One region of the Psychrosphaera aquimarina genome, then DNA from elsewhere that is predicted to be linked to it. Evidence: riboswitches for the same ligand, from Rfam matches in the RefSeq annotation. Region 1 holds a riboswitch; the other holds the start of a gene.

What was found. A riboswitch is a leader RNA that binds a small molecule or an ion and turns the genes downstream of it on or off. The one in region 1 is predicted to bind thiamine pyrophosphate.
Region 2: another riboswitch for thiamine pyrophosphate. It lies ahead of RT723_RS03850 (TonB-dependent receptor); the one in region 1 lies ahead of thiC (phosphomethylpyrimidine synthase ThiC).

What each region holds. Positions count from the first base shown of each region.
Region 1 is NZ_JAWCUA010000010.1:429,486-438,773, forward strand. It holds tRNA gene RT723_RS13870 (tRNA-Phe) at 1-29, shown strand, start outside; tRNA gene RT723_RS13875 (tRNA-Thr) at 93-168, shown strand; gene RT723_RS13880 (HesA/MoeB/ThiF family protein) at 260-1,030, opposite strand; gene thiE (thiamine phosphate synthase) at 1,023-2,603, opposite strand; gene RT723_RS13890 (thiazole synthase) at 2,616-3,410, opposite strand; gene thiS (sulfur carrier protein ThiS) at 3,413-3,640, opposite strand; gene thiO (glycine oxidase ThiO) at 3,637-4,719, opposite strand; gene thiC (phosphomethylpyrimidine synthase ThiC) at 4,785-6,767, opposite strand; TPP riboswitch at 6,891-7,003, opposite strand; tRNA gene RT723_RS13910 (tRNA-Phe) at 7,218-7,293, shown strand; tRNA gene RT723_RS13915 (tRNA-Thr) at 7,344-7,419, shown strand; tRNA gene RT723_RS13920 (tRNA-Phe) at 7,459-7,534, shown strand; gene RT723_RS13925 (hypothetical protein) at 8,807-9,238, shown strand.
Region 2 is NZ_JAWCUA010000003.1:149,570-158,857, reverse strand. It holds gene RT723_RS03885 (putative metalloprotease CJM1_0395 family protein) at 1-655, shown strand, start outside; gene RT723_RS03880 (M48 family metallopeptidase) at 692-1,477, opposite strand; gene RT723_RS03875 (thiol:disulfide interchange protein DsbA/DsbL) at 1,481-2,128, opposite strand; gene RT723_RS03870 (serine/threonine protein kinase) at 2,250-3,239, opposite strand; gene ccoG (cytochrome c oxidase accessory protein CcoG) at 3,239-4,657, opposite strand; gene RT723_RS03860 (DUF3299 domain-containing protein) at 4,779-5,267, opposite strand; gene RT723_RS03855 (GNAT family N-acetyltransferase) at 5,399-5,869, shown strand; TPP riboswitch at 5,907-6,019, shown strand; gene RT723_RS03850 (TonB-dependent receptor) at 6,107-8,242, shown strand; gene RT723_RS03845 (YkoF family thiamine/hydroxymethylpyrimidine-binding protein) at 8,336-8,599, shown strand; gene pnuC (nicotinamide riboside transporter PnuC) at 8,612-9,241, shown strand; gene RT723_RS03835 (phosphotransferase family protein) at 9,231-9,288, shown strand, end outside.

The DNA.
Region 1 (9,288 bases):
CCCTGGTTCGATTCCGGGTCGAGGCACCATTTTTTACTAGCATTTCTTTTCAAGAAACAGCTGTGAAAAATGCTCTTGTATAGAGATTATGTGCCGACTTAGCTCAGTTGGTAGAGCAACTGACTTGTAATCAGTAGGTCGCCAGTTCGACTCCGGCAGTCGGCACCATTTTCTATATTAAAGATACCTCAGAAATATTTCTCATTTAGTTACCCCCTACTAAAATACTAATTGTCATAATAATACAGTCCACAAATTGTTAATGGCAACAAATACATTTAGGGTCTTTAGTGACTTTAAAACGCTTAAATGCCATTCCCCAGGCATCAAATAAACTTAAGGTATTTAAGTTATTGGTTTTGCCTAAAATTAATCTTAAAGCCTCTGTCGCTTGAAGACTACCTAACACGCCTAATACCGGACTGAATACACCTGAGGTTGAACAGTTCAAATCTTGGTTATCTGCACTTGGGAATACACATTGGTAACAAGGGGAGTCAGGCGAGGCAAAGTCAAAACTGATCAATTGCCCTTGGCTTTGAATTGCGGAGGCTGACACTAATTTCACTTTGTTTTTTACACAGGTTGCGTTTATAAAATGCCTTGTGGTTGCATTATCAGTGCAGTCCAAGACCACGTCGACATCATTGAGTAATTCGCTTAAGTTTATATTTAATATCGATTTGGTTATGCCATTGACTTTAATTAAAGGGTTTAACCTTTGTAATCTTAATTGGGCGATATCTACTTTTTGCTCACCTATGTCTTGCTCTGTGAATAACACTTGTCGTTGTAAGTTACTGCTTTCAATGATGTCATGATCAATTAAAGTAATAGTACCCACACCGGACGCCGTTAAATATTGACTGGCTGGGCAACCTAAACCGCCCAGACCAATAATTAAAACATGGGAACTTTTGATTGCTAGCTGGCCTTCTTCCCCTATGCCATTGGTCATGACATGACGGTTGTAACGAACAAATTCTTTATAATCCAAATGCATGTCGGGGTTTAAATGATGTTCAGGCATGGTGCTCTCGATTTTTTCTAGTTTGAATGAGTTGTTGGAATTGTTGTATTACAGATTCTGGATCCGGCGCTTCAGTGATAGCCGTGACCACCGCAATTGAATTTACTTGGCTTGTTAATACTGCACTTGCACGATTTAATGAGATCCCGCCAATAGCGACCGTTGGTATATCAGGCGTTAATTTAACTAAATCGGTTAAGGTTTTTACACCTTGTATTTGGCCTGTCATGTCTTTAGTTTTTGTTGGGAAAATGGCACCTATGGCAAGATAAGACGGTTTATATTGTTTTATTTTCAACAATTCATAATGGCCATGGGTACTAATACCTAAACGAAGGCCAGCCTGTTTTATGTTGGTTAACTCGGCTTGCTCAATATCTTCTTGTCCTAAATGCACACCGTAGGCTTTATGTTTTATGGCAAGTTGCCAATGATCATTAATAAACAACATGGCGTTATACTGGTTGCCAAGGGCGATGGCTTTGACAATAGATTGTTCTAAGTCATCGCCTACTAATTTCTTCTCTCGGTATTGGATAAGTTTAACGCCAGTTTTTAACAACCTTTCTAACCAATCTAATGAATCGACGACCGGATATAATCCAAAATTATTTATGTCCACGCTGGAAAAACCTGAATCAAAGTCATTTACTTTGTGACTACTTTCTCCCTGTGAGGTTTCTGCAAACCAGTCGATATCGGTGGCTAATGTTGAACCTTTAACCAACACCTCCGGGTAATGGTTAATGTTATTAGGCCAAGCACCTTGCCAAATGGCATCTTGGCAATGTTGATGCGATTTAACCTTGTCTAGTCCTTGGTTTATATAAGCTTTAGCGATAACAAACGCATCTTTTAACGCGTAACCTTGGGCAATTAACGCCGCTAACGCAGAGGCAAAAGTACAGCCTGTGCCATGACTGTTTTCAGTATTAATTCTATTGCTGCTTAACCAATAACTGTGCTGTCCGTTGGTACAGAAATCGATACTTTTATTGTCCGCTATTTTAATATGCCCCCCTTTGATAATGGTGGCAGTGACACCTAGGGCGAGGATTTTTTGTGCTGCCGTTGTCAAACAATCCCATGAAAAAGCAAATACACCGGTGAGTTTTTGTAGTTCTTTTCCGTTTGGAGTTATCAAATCAACTAAAGGCAATAACCTCTCTTTGATTGTTGGTAATATGTCATCTTCTGTTAAGTCTCCACCGTTTGAGGCAACGGCGACAGGGTCGTAAATGATATAGGGTTTGGTCGTCCATTCTTGATTAAATCGAGTGATCTGAGCGGCAACCAATTCAACTTGTTGGTTATTTGCTAACAAGCCAATTTTAATAACGCTTGCTGGTTTCACTTGTTCTAACGCTTTTATCTGCGACAAGATCACGTCTTCTGGCATTGGATTAATCGCTTCCACGCCAAATGAGTTCTGTGCGGTAACGGCGGTGATGACAGAGCAAACTTCTGCTCCTAAATTATGTATGGTTTTTGTATCCGCTTGAATCCCAGCACCGCCTGAACAATCGCTACCGGCAATAGTCCAAACTACGGCTTTATTATTTGTTTGCTCCATTAGTTTATCCTGTTAATTTTGGTGCCAAAAAGGCGTGTCTAATGTAGGAGTGCTAGGATGCGCGGTTTGTCTTGGTTGCATGATGCCTGCTCGATAAGCTTGTTCACCAGAGTTGAGGGAATTAGCAAAGGCGCGAGCCATTAAAACCGGATCGTCCGCTAGTGCTACTGCGCTATTCAATAGAATTCCGTCGTAGCCCATCTCCATGGCTAAACAAGCGTCTGACGGCTTGCCTATACCAGCATCTAAAATTAATGTGGCGTTAGGCAACCGAGTACGGATAGTTTCTAGATTGTAAGGGTTCATTAACCCTTTGCCGGTGCCTATTGGTGATGCCCAGGGCATGATAACTTCACAGCCTAAATCGTATAAACGTTGGCACAAGACTAAATCGTCGGTGCAGTAAGGTAATACGTTAAAACCCGCTTTTATTAATATATCTGTGGCTTTGAGCAGCTCAAACGGATCAGGTTGCAAGTTATAATCATCGCCAATGACTTCAAGTTTTAACCATGAAGTTTGAAACAATTCACGGCTCATTTGGGCCAAGGTATAAACCTCTTTTGCGGTTTTACAGCCCGCTGTATTTGGCAATAAAAAACCGTTAGTTTGTTTAACTATGTCTTGTATATATTGCCAAATTTGCTGACCTGATTGTTCTTGCGGATTTTGGCGTTTTAATGACAAAGTCACCACTTGAGAGCCGCTGGCCAAAATAGCTTGTTTCATAATATCTGGCGACGGATACAAGGCAGTACCAATTAACAGTCGGCTGTTAAGTTGCTCACCGTAGATGGTCAAACTCATGATTAACCTCCATGAATTGGGAATAAAACATCAATTGAATCGCCATCGTTTAGTCGAGTAGATGCATATTGGCTTTTATTAACAAAATCACTATTAAGTGCCAAAGCAAAGCTCATTTCTTGCTGCTTTGGTGATAAATACTGTCGTAGCGCGTCAGTAATATTAGGAGCAAGGCCTTTGTTATTGGTTTGTTGTAAATTAAGCGGTTCACCGTTTATATGTATTTTCATATTATTTCTCTTTTGTCTAATCGTGCGACAGCCAATTCCACTTGTTTCAGCACCACAGGGGAAATGAGAAAACCGTGGCGGTACAAACCATTGACTTGAATTAAACGTTGTTTGACCAAAACCTGTGGTTGGTTGTCACTAAATGCAGGTCTTAATTGACTGATGTGTTGACGAATGTTTGCTTCTGCAAAACCCGAGTGAACACTATAAGCTGCACTGAGTAACTCCATTGCTGATCGCACAGTCATTGGCGATAAGTCATCACTTTCAATTTCGGTCGCGCCGACTAGATAAACATGATTAGGTTTAGGGGCAATATAAAGCTGATACCTTGGATGCATTAATCTGACGGGGCGAGTTAAATTAACCTCAGGTGCATACAAGTGGAACAATTCACCTCTTACGGCGCGTAAATCGTCAAGAGGTAAAGCTTGATGGTTTGGATCTAAACTCGCTCTAGCCCCAGTCCCTCGACAATCAATAACCAAATCAAAGTGTTGAACTTGATCATTCACCGTTAACTGGCAATGCGTTGTTTGGTTGGTTATTTGACTTACTTCAGCCTCGGTTACCCAATTAACTTGTTCCAACTCGAGTTGGTGTTGTAAGGCTGTTAATAACATGCGGTTATCAATTTGCCCTTCGTCGGGTAAAAACAAACCTTGGTTAAAGTGTTGGGCTAACTCGGGTTCGAGCGAATACAATTGCTGTTTGTTTAATGATGTTACGGTATGTTGTGCATAGTTACGGGCGATATGTTGAACAAAACGTTGGTGATCTCCTTTGTCCTGCTCATGACTTACCATGATTGCCCCTCGTTGTTGAAAATAGACATTAACATCTAATGTGGACAGTAATTCAGGCCACATTGTTATTGACGCAATCCCCATTTTAACAATGTTAGGTTCACAACTCATGGACTCACCCAGCGGCGTTAATAATCCCCCCGCCGCATAAGCTGCACTCTGTTTGGCTTGTTTGTCGTCCTTGTCAAACAGGTTCACCTGATAACCTTGTCTGGTTAAAGACAAGGCGGTGAGTCGACCCATTAACCCCGCTCCAACTACCGCAATATTCATTGTGTATTTCGTTCCTTGATGTACTTTGTAACTCATATTTATAAGGTATGTATTACAAACGGCTTCTACTTCGCAGGGTGATAAATTTCACTACCCGACGCTTTAAATTCCGCTGACTTTTCAGCCATACCTTGTTCAGAAACTTCAGCGACTGCCTTTTCTAACGCAGCACTGTCGGTGCTGACGGTTTCATCTAGCAGTTTAATCGCGATAGATTGTCCTTTACTTTGAGCATCAGCTTCTAAGTCAGCAGCATAATCTCTCACTTCTTGGCTAATTTTCATTGAGCAGAATTTAGGGCCGCACATAGAACAGAAGTGCGCAACTTTGCCTGATTCTTGTGGTAGTGTTTCGTCGTGATACTCAAGTGCACGCTCAGGATCTAATCCTAAGTTAAATTGATCGTGCCAACGGAATTCAAAACGGGCTTTAGATAATGCATTATCTCGAATTTGCGCGCCAGGATGCCCTTTGGCTAAATCACCCGCGTGTGCCGCTATTTTGTAAGTGATCAATCCTTCTTTAACATCTTCTTTATTGGGTAAACCTAAGTGCTCTTTAGGTGTTACGTAACACAACATGGCACAACCGTACCAGCCAATATTAGCGGCACCAATACCAGAGGTTATATGATCGTAACCCGGAGCTATATCTGTGGTTAATGGCCCCAAAGTATAAAAAGGCGCTTCGCCACAATGTTCTAATTGTTGTTCCATGTTTTCTTTTATCATGTGTAAAGGTACATGTCCTGGACCTTCGATGATGGTTTGCACATCATGTTTCCACGCAATTTTAGTTAATTCACCTAAGGTGCGTAATTCACTAAATTGCGCTTCATCGTTAGCATCAGCAACCGAGCCAGGTCTTAAACCATCACCTAATGAGAAAGATACATCGTACTTTTTACATATCTCACAAATGTCTTCAAAATGCGTGTATAAGAAGTTTTCTTTGTGATGTGACAAACACCATTTAGCCATAATAGATCCACCACGGGAGACAATTCCGGTCACACGTTTTGCGGTCATAGGCACATACCTAAGCAAGACACCGGCGTGGATAGTAAAGTAATCCACCCCTTGTTCAGCTTGTTCTATTAAGGTGTCACGGAAAATTTCCCACGTTAAATCTTCGGCAACGCCATTTACTTTTTCTAGTGCTTGGTAAATAGGGACTGTGCCAATTGGCACAGGAGAATTACGAATGATCCATTCACGGGTTTCATGAATATAACGTCCCGTCGATAAATCCATTACGGTGTCGGCACCCCACTTGGTAGACCAAACTAGTTTTTCTACTTCTTCTTCAATAGACGATGTAACCGCTGAGTTACCTATGTTGGCGTTTACTTTGATTAAAAAGTTACGGCCAATGATCATAGGTTCAGCTTCTGGATGATTAATGTTTGATGGAATGATGGCGCGACCTCGAGCCACTTCATCTCTTACAAATTCAGCAGTGATTTCATTTGGAATGCTAGCTCCAAAGCTTTGGCCTGGGTGTTGTTGGGTTAACATCTCGTCATTAAGTTGTTGTCGTTTTAGGTTCTCACGAATGGCAATATATTCCATTTCTGGCGTGATAATACCTTTACGAGCGTAATGCATTTGAGTCACGTTTTTACCCGGTAAGGCACGGCGTACTTTAGGTAGATTTTCAAAACGAATATGATCTAAGCCTTCGTCAGCCAAACGTTGTTGACTATAACCCGAGGTTGCCCCTTCTAATACTTCGGTATCGTCTCTGGCTTCAATCCAACTAGCACGTAATTTAGCTAACCCTTTATGTACGTCAATTTGCGTATCTTCGTCGGTATAAGGGCCGGATGTGTCATATACACGAATAGGTTGATTAGGTTCTAAAATAGGGTTGTCTTGGCTACCGCCTACGAGTGAATCGGCTAAGGATATTTCACGCATACCTACTTTAATCGGGTAGGTGCTTCCTTCGATATAGACTTTTTTTGAGTTTGGGAAACGTTGGTTGGAACAGTTTGTTAAAAATTGTTCGGCTTGTGCGCGACGTTCGCGGCGAGTAAGTTTAGTCATGGTTTCTGCCTTTTGGTTAATTCGCTCAAAATATTGAGCACAAAAGACGGAGTGTAGATTTACAGGAGCTTTGTAATACCTATTTTACTAAGATTCGCCCAGGGCGGGTGAAATACTAAAACGGGTGTTATTTCCCTTGTTTCCTTCGCAGATATTAGTCTGAATCAGGTTCTACGGATCCCGCTTTCGCGATCTCAGCCAACACAAAAATGTAATTGGCACTCCGACAAGTCGAGGCGATACTAAGCTATTCAATTTTTCAGCGCAACCCCAAATACACGGTTTTAACGTTATAACTTATTTGTAAAGCACCATATTGGATGTGTAATTTAGTTTGCCTTTTAAACAGGTTGTTTGAATATCAACCAAGTAAAGGGGATGCTAGGATTATTTGTAAAAATTCTATTGCTATCTGACCTTATTTTCTTTATCCTCCCTGCCGTTAAATTCGCCTCGATAGCTCAGTCGGTAGAGCAGAGGATTGAAAATCCTCGTGTCCCTGGTTCGATTCCGGGTCGAGGCACCATTTCTTTATAGATACGGCAATTTAACGGTGTTCTTGTTAAAAGATCATGTGCCGACTTAGCTCAGTTGGTAGAGCAACTGACTTGTAATCAGTAGGTCGCCAGTTCGACTCCGGCAGTCGGCACCACTCTTTTAAACAGTACCAAAAGTAAAAAGCACACTATGTGCCTCGATAGCTCAGTCGGTAGAGCAGAGGATTGAAAATCCTCGTGTCCCTGGTTCGATTCCGGGTCGAGGCACCATCTTATTCCCTTCTAAATACACTTATTCATTAGTTAAACTCATCATTCAATAATTCTGTTATTTGTTCATATTACGTTAGTTTCTAAAGGGAATAAGATAGTTCTCGACACATCGAACGTTCGCTTCGCTCAGTTCGATGACTCAGTACATACATGAATATGTTGTTACGCTTGTTTATTTGCGAATTCAGTAGGAATTAAAAATTGTTTAGTCGAGATAAATTGTTGTAGGCATAGCTGTCTACGTCAAATCAATTTAGCGAAGCATAAACGATTTTTAAACCTATCGTAGACATGACAAAACATGTTTAAGAAATTAAATGGATGTAGGTACTAACTATTTCAACCAGTGACCTTTGCATAAAAACCGGAGTAGAGAGTCAAGCATGTTTTGGTTTGCTGATTGTGTAAATAAGCAAATGGAACAACATCAAGCCCTACGGGCCAGCTAAAGCTGTTGATGAATGTTCCAGACATTCATGCTCCGGGTCGAGGCACCATCTTAATATTCCCTCAATTATTTAACGCCAATTTCAAATGTTATTCAGTCTGAATGTTTTTCGCACGCTTATCGTTTGCACAATATGCATTGGCGGATATTAAAATTAAGCCCGACACAATCGAACGCTCGCTGCGCGAGGTTAGATTATGAAATACGTCCATGTATTTCACCGCAAGCGGCCAGCCTACGGCTGTTAAAATTTGTTCCCGACAAATTTTTCCGGGAGAGCACCATCTTAATATTCCCCATTCTTATATTATTAAATTCAAATTAAATATATCTTGCTGTAATTGAGTTGATCTCAATTTCAATGTTATGCAGTTGGGAATAATAAGATGGTGTCTCAACACAATCGAACGCTCGCTTCGCGAGGTTAGATTATGAAATACGTCCATATATTTCACCGCAAGCGGCCAGCCTATGGCTGTTAAAATTTGTTCCAGACAAAAATTTCCAGGGGAAGGCTCCTTATTTATATTCCCCCTAATTAACGGCAATATAAAGTATCATTTAAATATCAGGCGTTGCGTTTTTTTGGATGGTTCATTTGGCTAAGTAATCTCAATTATTAAGCTTAAATGTTGAATATATTGAGGATTATTCTATTCTTCTGATTTGGAACTGATTTCACACATTAAATTAATGTGTTGAGAACTCAGCTTGTAACGCCCTTTAGCCTAGAAAAACAAAAGGTTTTTCCACTGGTATTTATAATGCTATTACGGTTAAATACGCAAATAATTAATAGCACTTAGTGCACTTGGATCTGTGTGAAAAAACAAAAGTATTATAAAAATCCTAAGAAGAAGTTTACCCTTAGTATCGTTTTTGCCTCTTTTCTTATCTTTAGTTTTTTAGCTTTTTTTGAGTATTCGAAATTTACACATGATCGTCAAGAGCAAGTTGTTATGGTTACTCGTGCGCTTTCTGACTTTCGAGCTCGACTTGAATTTCTGATTAATGAAAACTTGAAGTTACCCCAAGGATTGATAACTTACGCTGCGTTAAATCCAGACCTTACGCAGCAGCAGTTTGAATTGTTCGCACGAGAGACATTAATTAGTGATAACCGAATACGTAATATCGCCTTAGCAAAAGATCTCGTCATTTCTCACATGTACCCTATGGCAGGCAATGAAAAAGCAATTGGTTTAGATTACAAAAAAATCTTGAGCAAAAACTCGCCGCCATTCAATCCGTAAATTTAAATAAGATCATAGTCGCAGGGCCCTTAAATTTAGTCCAAGGTGGA
Region 2 (9,288 bases), on a different contig from region 1:
GTCGGATGAACAAGCACAAAAGCAACAACAGCAAGAACAACAGCAGATCCAACAGTTACAGCAAAGAGATAATGAAGTAAAAGCGCATGAACAAGCTCATGCTGCAATTGGGGGGACGTATGCTGGAACACCAAGCTATGAGTACCAAACAGGTCCTAATGGCCAAAAATATGCTGTTGGTGGTGAAGTTTCTATCGATGTTTCAAAAGAAGCAACGCCTGAAGCGACAATACGAAAAATGCAAACGGTGCAAGCTGCTGCATTGGCACCTGCAGAGCCATCTTCTCAAGATCGTAAAGTAGCGGCCCAAGCAGCAAGAAACATAGCCGACGCTAGAGCAGAAATGGTTCAACAAAATGCGTCTGTCAGTACTGAAAAAGAGGGTTCAACAAGCCCAAGTTCTGTTCAATTAGGAAGTTTACCAGCGTCTGAAACTGGGGCCGTAGAAGGTGATTTTGACCAATCAGATTTAGATTTTGTGTCGATCACGTCGGTTGATGACAATGCTGAATACCCAAATAAAATGGCATTAGCTAAAGACGCTGAACAAATTCAACAAAGCCAGGTATTTGAAAGTAAAACGGCTCAAGTTATTTCAAATAGATATGCAACCGCTACCATCCCACATGAACAAGGTTTTAGCGCGGTCGCTTAATTAAAGTCACCTAGCAGAAGATACCAACCTCAATAGTTAAAGTAACGTCAAAGCAAGGCTATGTTCAAATAACCATTTTTTACTTAGATCACAATGTTCACAATATTGTTTATTTAATTGCCAAAAAGCGCTTGAATGATCCATATGAGTTAAATGACTCAACTCATGGATTAACACGCAATCTATCACCCAATGTGGTGCGCCCATAAGCATAGGATTAATTCGGATGAGTCCAGAGGCGTAACAACAACCCCAACGACGTTTATATACTTTAAACTCTAATGCCTTTGCTTGCAGATTCATTTCCTGTTGGAGTTGCTGCAACTTTGGACTGACATATTGTTGTGCTTGTTGAATGTAAAACTGGACAAGTTTACTGCGAACATACTGTTGTGGTTTTTTGATATGACGAGGAATCGTCATTATCAACAGTCGTTTATCGTTAGTAAGTGACAGTTGGAATTTAGAACCATGATTAACCGTTAATGTTAACCAATGACCAAACAATAAAAGCTTGGAACCTGTTTGATAGGTATTTTGATTGACTGGGAAAATACGTTGTTGCTGTTGTTTTTCTATTATCCAACTTTGCTTTTTAATTAAGAAAGACTCGATAACGTTGAGATCACTCCAATATGGGGCTTTGACTTGGATTTGGTGTTGTTTGATTTCTATGCTTAACGAGGTTCGGCGTTTACTTAGTTTAAGTTGATAAGTAATCGTCTTGTTTTCAGTGGGTAAATAAAGTTGATGTTCTCCTTCAACTAACTCGGGTGAGATACTTGAAGGAGAAGTAAACGTTCGTTTAAGTAAATCTAACAATCGTTATTTTTTCTTTGTTAATTCTATTGCTGCAGCTTGGATTTGTGCAAAGTATTCATCATACGTTTTTGCATTTTTGAATCCGCTATTTAAAATCTTATATTTACCGTTAACAATAAATGTTGGAACACCGGTAAGAACACGACGACGAGATAAAGAGTCTTGTTCTTTTTTCATTTTATTCGCTGCTGCTTTAACGGCAAAGCTGTTAAAGGCTTTATCAAATTTTTCACCATCAACATTGTGAATTAAAAACAGATCACGAATGTCTTTTTCTTTAGTGAATACACCACGTTGATTATGTATATATTCAAAAATTGCTTTAGAAGCCGCTGGAACATTTAATACCTCAGAAGTAACCAAAGCTTTAGTTAACATCATTTGAATGTCCGGTCCTGCTGCTGGTAAAAAATCTACGTGGCTTTTTACAAATTTAAAGTTATCCGTTTTCGCGGCTTTTTTAAGGCTATCAGCTAGAGGTTCAAAGTTATGACAATGTGGGCAGTAATAGGAAAAAAATTCTTTTACTTCTGGAGTTGCAGTTGTAGTGGTGGCAATAACTTCATAATGCACACCCTCTTTTATTTCTTCAGCAGATGATGCAGTGGCAACCATAAATATTGCCATAACTAATGTGATTAAATTTTTCATCGAATGTATTTCCTATTTGAAAAAACTGTGTTGTATTTAAAATTGAATCGTTAACGAATTATTACTTTTGTAATATCACATTACAACCTTGGTTAAGTTATTTGATATGTCGTTCTTCTGACTATGGGAATAGCTTTAAAGTTGCTTCGTTTAACGCTGCAATTTGTTCTTTCATCGCTAAAATTTGTTGTTCCCAGTATTTATCAGTAGCAAACCAAGAAAAGTTACGAGGAAAAGCAGGATCTGACCATCGATTAGAAATCCATGCCATATAATTTACCATTCTTCGAGCACGTAATGGCTCTATTAATGAAAACTCAGCGTGGTTAAAATCATGGAACTCTTCATACGCATTGATAAGTACATCTAGTTGCATCAATTTCTCTTGTCGATCACCATTTAACATCATCCATATATCTTGGATAGCTGGGCCATTTAAACAGTCATCAAAATCAACCAAAATGGCATCACTTTTCGCATCATGAGATTGCCACAAAATATTCCCAGCATGGCAATCGCCATGTAACTTGATCGTTCTATAATTAGTATTGTTATGCTCTAAAGTACGTTCAGTTAATAAGGCTAAATCACTAAAAAAAGTATTTTGTAAATATGGAGGAATAAAGTTTACTTGTTTAATTACCTCAGTCGAGGCTTTCAGTTCTTGCTCAATATTGATGGTATCTCTGGATTGAAACAAGCTGTTAGAACTGGCCTTATGTAATTTACCCAATAAACGTCCCAACCATTCAAGTTGGTCTAAGTTGTCTAATTCAAACATGCGACCACCAACACTTTTGAATATGCAAAAGCGGAAGTCGTTAAATTCAAATAAAGTTTTCCCGTCGATTTTGATGGGAGCGGCTAGTGGCACATCATGAGCTAATAACTCATCACAGAACGTGTGTTCCTCTAAAATCGTGTCATCACTCCATCGTTCTGGACGGTAAAATTTAACAACATAACGCTGACTATCGTCGGCTTTAAATTGATAGACACGATTTTCATAACTGTTAAGGGGCAACAGCCCAGATTCAGGATAAATACCGACAGATTCAATGGCATCTAAAATAAGATCTGGGCCAAGATTTGAAAAATCAAAATTGCTCATTAACGTCCTTTGAAGAATCGAGACTCTTCATACACTTTCACTTCACCATCTTTAGAGGTCACCGTGATTACTATGTTAGTAACTGGTTTGTCTAAATCGTATGGGTCAACGGCCAAACTAATAGGCAGAGTATAAGCTTCCCCAGCTAAAACATTCACTTCTTTATCACCGAAATATTTAAAATTATCCAACCCTTCGATGTTTACCGTATAAGTATTGTCTTGTTGGCTCTTATTTAAAATTAATAACGTGAACGTATTTTCGATTAACCCATCACTATTTTCTCGATACAGTGCGGTGCGATCTCTGTCTATATTTAACTCTAAAGGTTGTCGAGAGGTGATTTGCCAAACAAAAGCCACCGTCATAATAATAATAACGAGCAAGTAACCAAATAATTTAGGTCTAAGAATATGAGTTTTTTTACCTTCTAAACTATGTTCAGTGGTGTAGGAGATCAGTCCTCTTTCATAATTCATTTTATCCATGGTTTCGTCACAGGCATCGATACAAGCACCACAATTTATACATTCGTATTGCAAGCCATTACGGATATCAATACCGGTAGGACAAACTTGAACACACAAGTTACAGTCAATACAGTCACCTAACCCCAACTCTTTGTGATCTTTTTTGCGCGATCTTGGGCCACGTTTTTCACCACGTTTTTCATCATAAGTAACCGTAAATGTGTCTTTATCAAACATAGACGATTGAAAACGCGCGTAAGGACAAATGTGTAAACACATTATTTCACGCATCCAACCAGCATTTGCGTAGGTACAGCCAGCAAAAAATAAAGTCCAGCCCACAATAAGACCTGAGCTTTGTAATGTGAAAAACTCTACAAATAATTGATCGATTGGCACAAAGTAACCAATGAAGGTGAGTGATGTTAATAACGACACTATGACCCAAGATGTGTGTTTAAGGCCTTTTTTCCATACTTTTTCGAAGCTCAAAGGCAAAGAGTCTAGGCGTTTACGTTTATTTGCCGTCCCCTCAATTTTCTCTTCGAACCATATAAACATAAAGGTCCAAACGGTTTGTGGACACATATATCCGCACCATACTCGCCCATAAAAAGTAGTAACAAAAAACAATAAATAAGCAGATATGATAATTAACGTGGCAAATAAAGTCAGGTCTTGAGGCCATAAAGTAAGACCAAAAATATTAAATTCTTGGTTGGCAATATCAAATAAGATTGCTTGACTGTCGCCGTACTGAATCCATGGTAATAATGCAAACAGTCCTAAAGATATGATGCCAATTCTGCGTCTAAGCATCTGATGTAACCCTTTCACTGCTCTTACATAGATTCGGCTTCGTAAATTGTACTGTTGTACTTTCTCAGCTTCAGGGCGGTAGACTTTTACGTCACTTGGGATATTTTTTATGTCTATTTTATCACTCATGGGATGATCCAGATTTATAAAAATAAAATACAACTCAAAAGATGATGAGTTAATAAGATTAAGTATATTACTTTATACTAATTTATTGCTGAAAGACTTGATCTAGCTCTAGTTTAGGTAACTAAAAGTCGTCATAAGGAGCAACTTTAGTACCCACCATAGTGTAACCAACTTGCGCTAATTCGCCTTTCCATTCTTCAGTGCTCAATGTACCGATTACCCATATTGGATCGTACATCGCTTCGGCAGGTGCGCCTTCAGGAAAAGTAACATAGATTAGTTGGTTTGATGGCGGCGGGGGGACATGAACACATGCGCCAAAATAAGGAACAAGTAGAAACTCAGTTACTTTGTTGTCATCACCTTCAAGCGGCACAACAAAACCTGGTATTTTAATAAGTTGACCATCTAATTCTTTTACTACAGGTGCATTAATTGTCTGCGGTCCTGCCATCGCTTGGCCTATATGTTCAATATCAGGAGTGCCAGCATCAAAACCTTTAGGCACTAAATCTGACCATTCTAATTCTTTGGGGATAGGATCTGCATTAACTAGAGGCGTAACAATTAGACAAATAGCAATAACACAGTACAGAACTCGTAAAAACATAATACGTGACCAATTAGAAGGCTAAATATGGGGGTAGAATACAGCGCGAAGTGATTAAAGCCAAGTTATACGTTGGCAATTTAATTAAACCGCGTTAAATTGTAGTCATCATTTCTTGGCTAAAATTTAATATGAAAAAAAACTTAGATTGGCATGTTAAACGGTTTGATCAACTCACGACCGATGAACTATATGACATATTAAAATTACGCATTGATGTGTTTGTTGTTGAACAAGAATGTTATTACCCAGATTTAGATGAAATTGACAGAGATCCACAAACATTACATGTGTTTAATTATCAACAAGATAACCTTACAAGTTACTGCCGAATTTTAGCCCCCGATGTGGTTTATAAAAATGAATCAGCCATTGGTCGAGTGCTTGTATCTGACAAATTCAGAGGACAAAGTTTAGGGTATGAACTGATGCGCGAAGCGTTATCGCATGCGGACACCTTATGGCCGCAGCACGCTTGTCACATTTCTGCCCAACAGCACTTAACTAAATTTTATAATACGTTAGGTTTTGAGCAAATTTCAGACATGTACTTAGAAGATGGCATCCCTCATATAGCAATGAGACGTCTGACCAACAAATAACCCTAGTAATTTAACCTATAGATAATTACACTTCCCTACGAATACCAAGGAGTGTTCAAACTCAATGGCGAGTTTGGACTGAGATGCGCAAGCAAATCCTTAGAACCTGATCCGGCTTGTACCGGCGTAGGGATGGAGGCATAACACGTTCAATGTTATGCATTAAAAAACACATCAATTTATCCTCGCTTACGACCGGCTCTTTTGTCTTTCAAATAGAACAAACAAGAGAACCAAATGAAAACATATGCACCATCTTTAATTGTTGTCAGCTTAGCAATGGCTTTGCCTGTTATTGCAGATGAAAATTCAAAAAAAGAAATCGAAAAAATTGTAGTTAAAGGTGAGTTATTACCAACCTCAGCTAAAAATGCCGCTAATTCAATCGACGTAATAAACAAAGCTGCATTAGAAAAAAGCGGCGCAGACCATATTCAAGATGTTTTACAACAAGTTGGTAATATTAATTATTCGTCAGGCAGTTCAAGAGCGCGCTTTTTTCAAATTCGTGGTATCGGTGAACGTAGCCAATTTGTTGATCCGGTTAACCCTTCAGTCGGTGTGGCTATTGACCGTATCGATTATTCAGAAATCGCTAATGCCGCTACTTTATTCGATATTGACCAAGTAGAAGTTTTCAAAGGGCCTCAAGGCACCAGCGTTGGTGCAAATGCCATGGCTGGGTTTATAAACTTAGCGAGTACCGAAACGGGGTCTGGTCAAGAAGGCAAAGTTAGAGTTTCTATGGGAAATTACGGTTTTCAGCAATTGGCTGCAGCGTATGGTGGTGACATAAATAACAAAGCAGAATATCGAGTCTCCGTTAATAAAGTAGACGGTGACGGTTATATTGAAAATACCTACTTAGGCCGTAAAGACACCAATGGTATTGATGAGTTGTCTGTTCGCGCTATGTTAGATGTGGAAATGAGCCAAGAATGGACAATGAAAGCGGTTTTACATAAGTTTGATATTAATAACGGATATGATTCATTTTCATTAGATTTAAATCGCACTACTTTGTCTGATGAACCTGGTTTTGATAGACAAGATACCACTGCAATAGCACTGACAAATAAATACCAAGGCTTTTCATTTGCAGATGCAGAATTATTTATTAGCCACTCGAATTCGGATCTAGATTATGGTTTTGATGAAGACTGGGCTTACGGTCAATACAACGACGATTGGTCATTTACTGGAATCCATCCAGACGGGTATTCAAGTACCGATTATTACTTTAGAAAACGTACTGCAGATCAACTTGATTTACGTTTAACAAGCAAAGACAAAGATTGGGTGGTTGGCCTATATAACCAACAAAAAAATGCAGATTTAACCCGTCAATATACTTGGAACGACTCTGACTTTTTAAGTGATTATGACGTCGCGAATATCGCGTTATATGGTGAAAAACGTTTTGCTTTGTCGGACAGTATTAACATTACGGCCGGCTTAAGAGTTGAAAATTATCAAGGTGATTATGCCGATAGTAACGGCACGGTAAGTTCGACTGATGACACTATGTGGGGCGGACATTTCACTGCGAGCAAACAATACGATGATGCATTTTTAGCTTATTTTAGGGTCAGTCAAGGTTTCAAAGCCGGTGGCGTAAATGGCGAAGCATTAAGCAAACTTAATGATGCGAACTTACAGCAGTTTTATTTTGAATTAAGAGAACATGCGAGCTTTAAACCTGAAACACTAACTAATGTTGAGTTAGGTTTAAAATATAACTCAAACGACAATAAGTTAAATGCCGTGGCGACCTTGTTTTACTCAACACGTGACGACATGCAAATTAAACAATGGTTAACGGATAACAGTGTTGTACCTGTGTTTGTTGGTTATTTGTCGAATGTCCCTACCGGTTCAAATTACGGTGTTGAAACCAGCGTTAATTATAAATTAACCAAGAGCATCAAGGTATTTGCTGGATTATCGTTACTAGAAACGGAAATAGACAATATTGACCGCCTTGAAGAAGATCCTGTCACTGGCGAAGATGTGTCTGTAAATATAAGTGGTAGAGAGCAAGCCCACGCGCCAAAATATCAGTTTAACTTGGGTGCCGACTGGCAACTGACGGATAATATCATTGCTAATGTATCTTTCACTGGCAAAGACGAATTTTATTATTCATATAGTCATGATGAAACGGCCGATTCCGTCGTCTTAGCTAATGCCAGCTTAACTTATAAAGGTGACGTTATTGATGTCACATTATGGGGGCGTAACTTAACTGATGAAGAATATGGTGTACGAGGTTTCTATTTTGGCAATGATCCTAGAGATGGCTGGGTTGCGAAAAACTACGAGCAATTTGGTGAACCAAGAGTTATCGGCATTAGACTCGATTACCTATTTTAATGCCTGTACATTCAACGTTAATAAGTTATCAACATAACCTTAAAACAGTACTCACATTAGGTTTCTCTAATGTGAGCGCAACAAGGACAAAAAATGCAATTAAGTGTAGAAATAAGTAAGTACCCTTTAGCTGAGGTAGATTACGTCGCCGCAATACAAAATTTCATCGATCGCATCAACACACATCAAGATATTACTATCGTCACGAATGTGATGAGTACTCAGCTTTTTGGTGATTACGATGTGGTTATGAAGGCATTAACTCAAGAGTTAAAAACCAGTTTTGAATTATACGGTACCACCGTATTTGCTTGTAAATTTATCCCAGGTAACTTGTACCAAAAATACGCAAGTTAACTGTGCTTAGGAATAAATATGTTTGAGCAAATATTAGCTGGCTTTGAAGCTATGTCAGGTTGGGAATATGTTGGGGTGTTTCTAGGGCTTGCCTATCTGATTCTAGTAATGAAAGAAAGTTTATGGTGTTGGCCGGCAGCCTTTATCTCAACCTTAATTTATACCATTTTATTCTGGCAAGGCGCATTGTTAATGGAGAGTTTGTTAAGCTTCTATTATTTGTTAATGGCCATTTATGGCTGGTGGCAGTGGCGTAAAGCCGATAAAACGGCTAGCGCGACAGACAGTTCCAGTATAGTAAGTTGGGCGGCTACAACACATATAAAATGGATTGCTGCAGCTACGGTCATCTCTGTTGTATTAGGCTACGTTATGGATGAACACACCCACGCAAAAATGGCTTATCTAGACTCATTCACCACGGTGTTTGCGGTGATGACAACCTACATGGTGACGCAAAAAGTATTGGAAAACTGGTTGTATTGGATAGTCATCGATCTGGCATCGATATTTTTATACGTAGAAATGAACTACTACCCTACGGCAATATTATTTGTTTTATACACTGGGCTTGCATGGCAAGGGTATTTAATTTGGCGTAAACAACTGCCGGTTAATCAAGCAATACATTATGAATCATGACTTAATAACGGCTGAGTTTTGGTTAAATTATTTGCCAGAGCAGTATG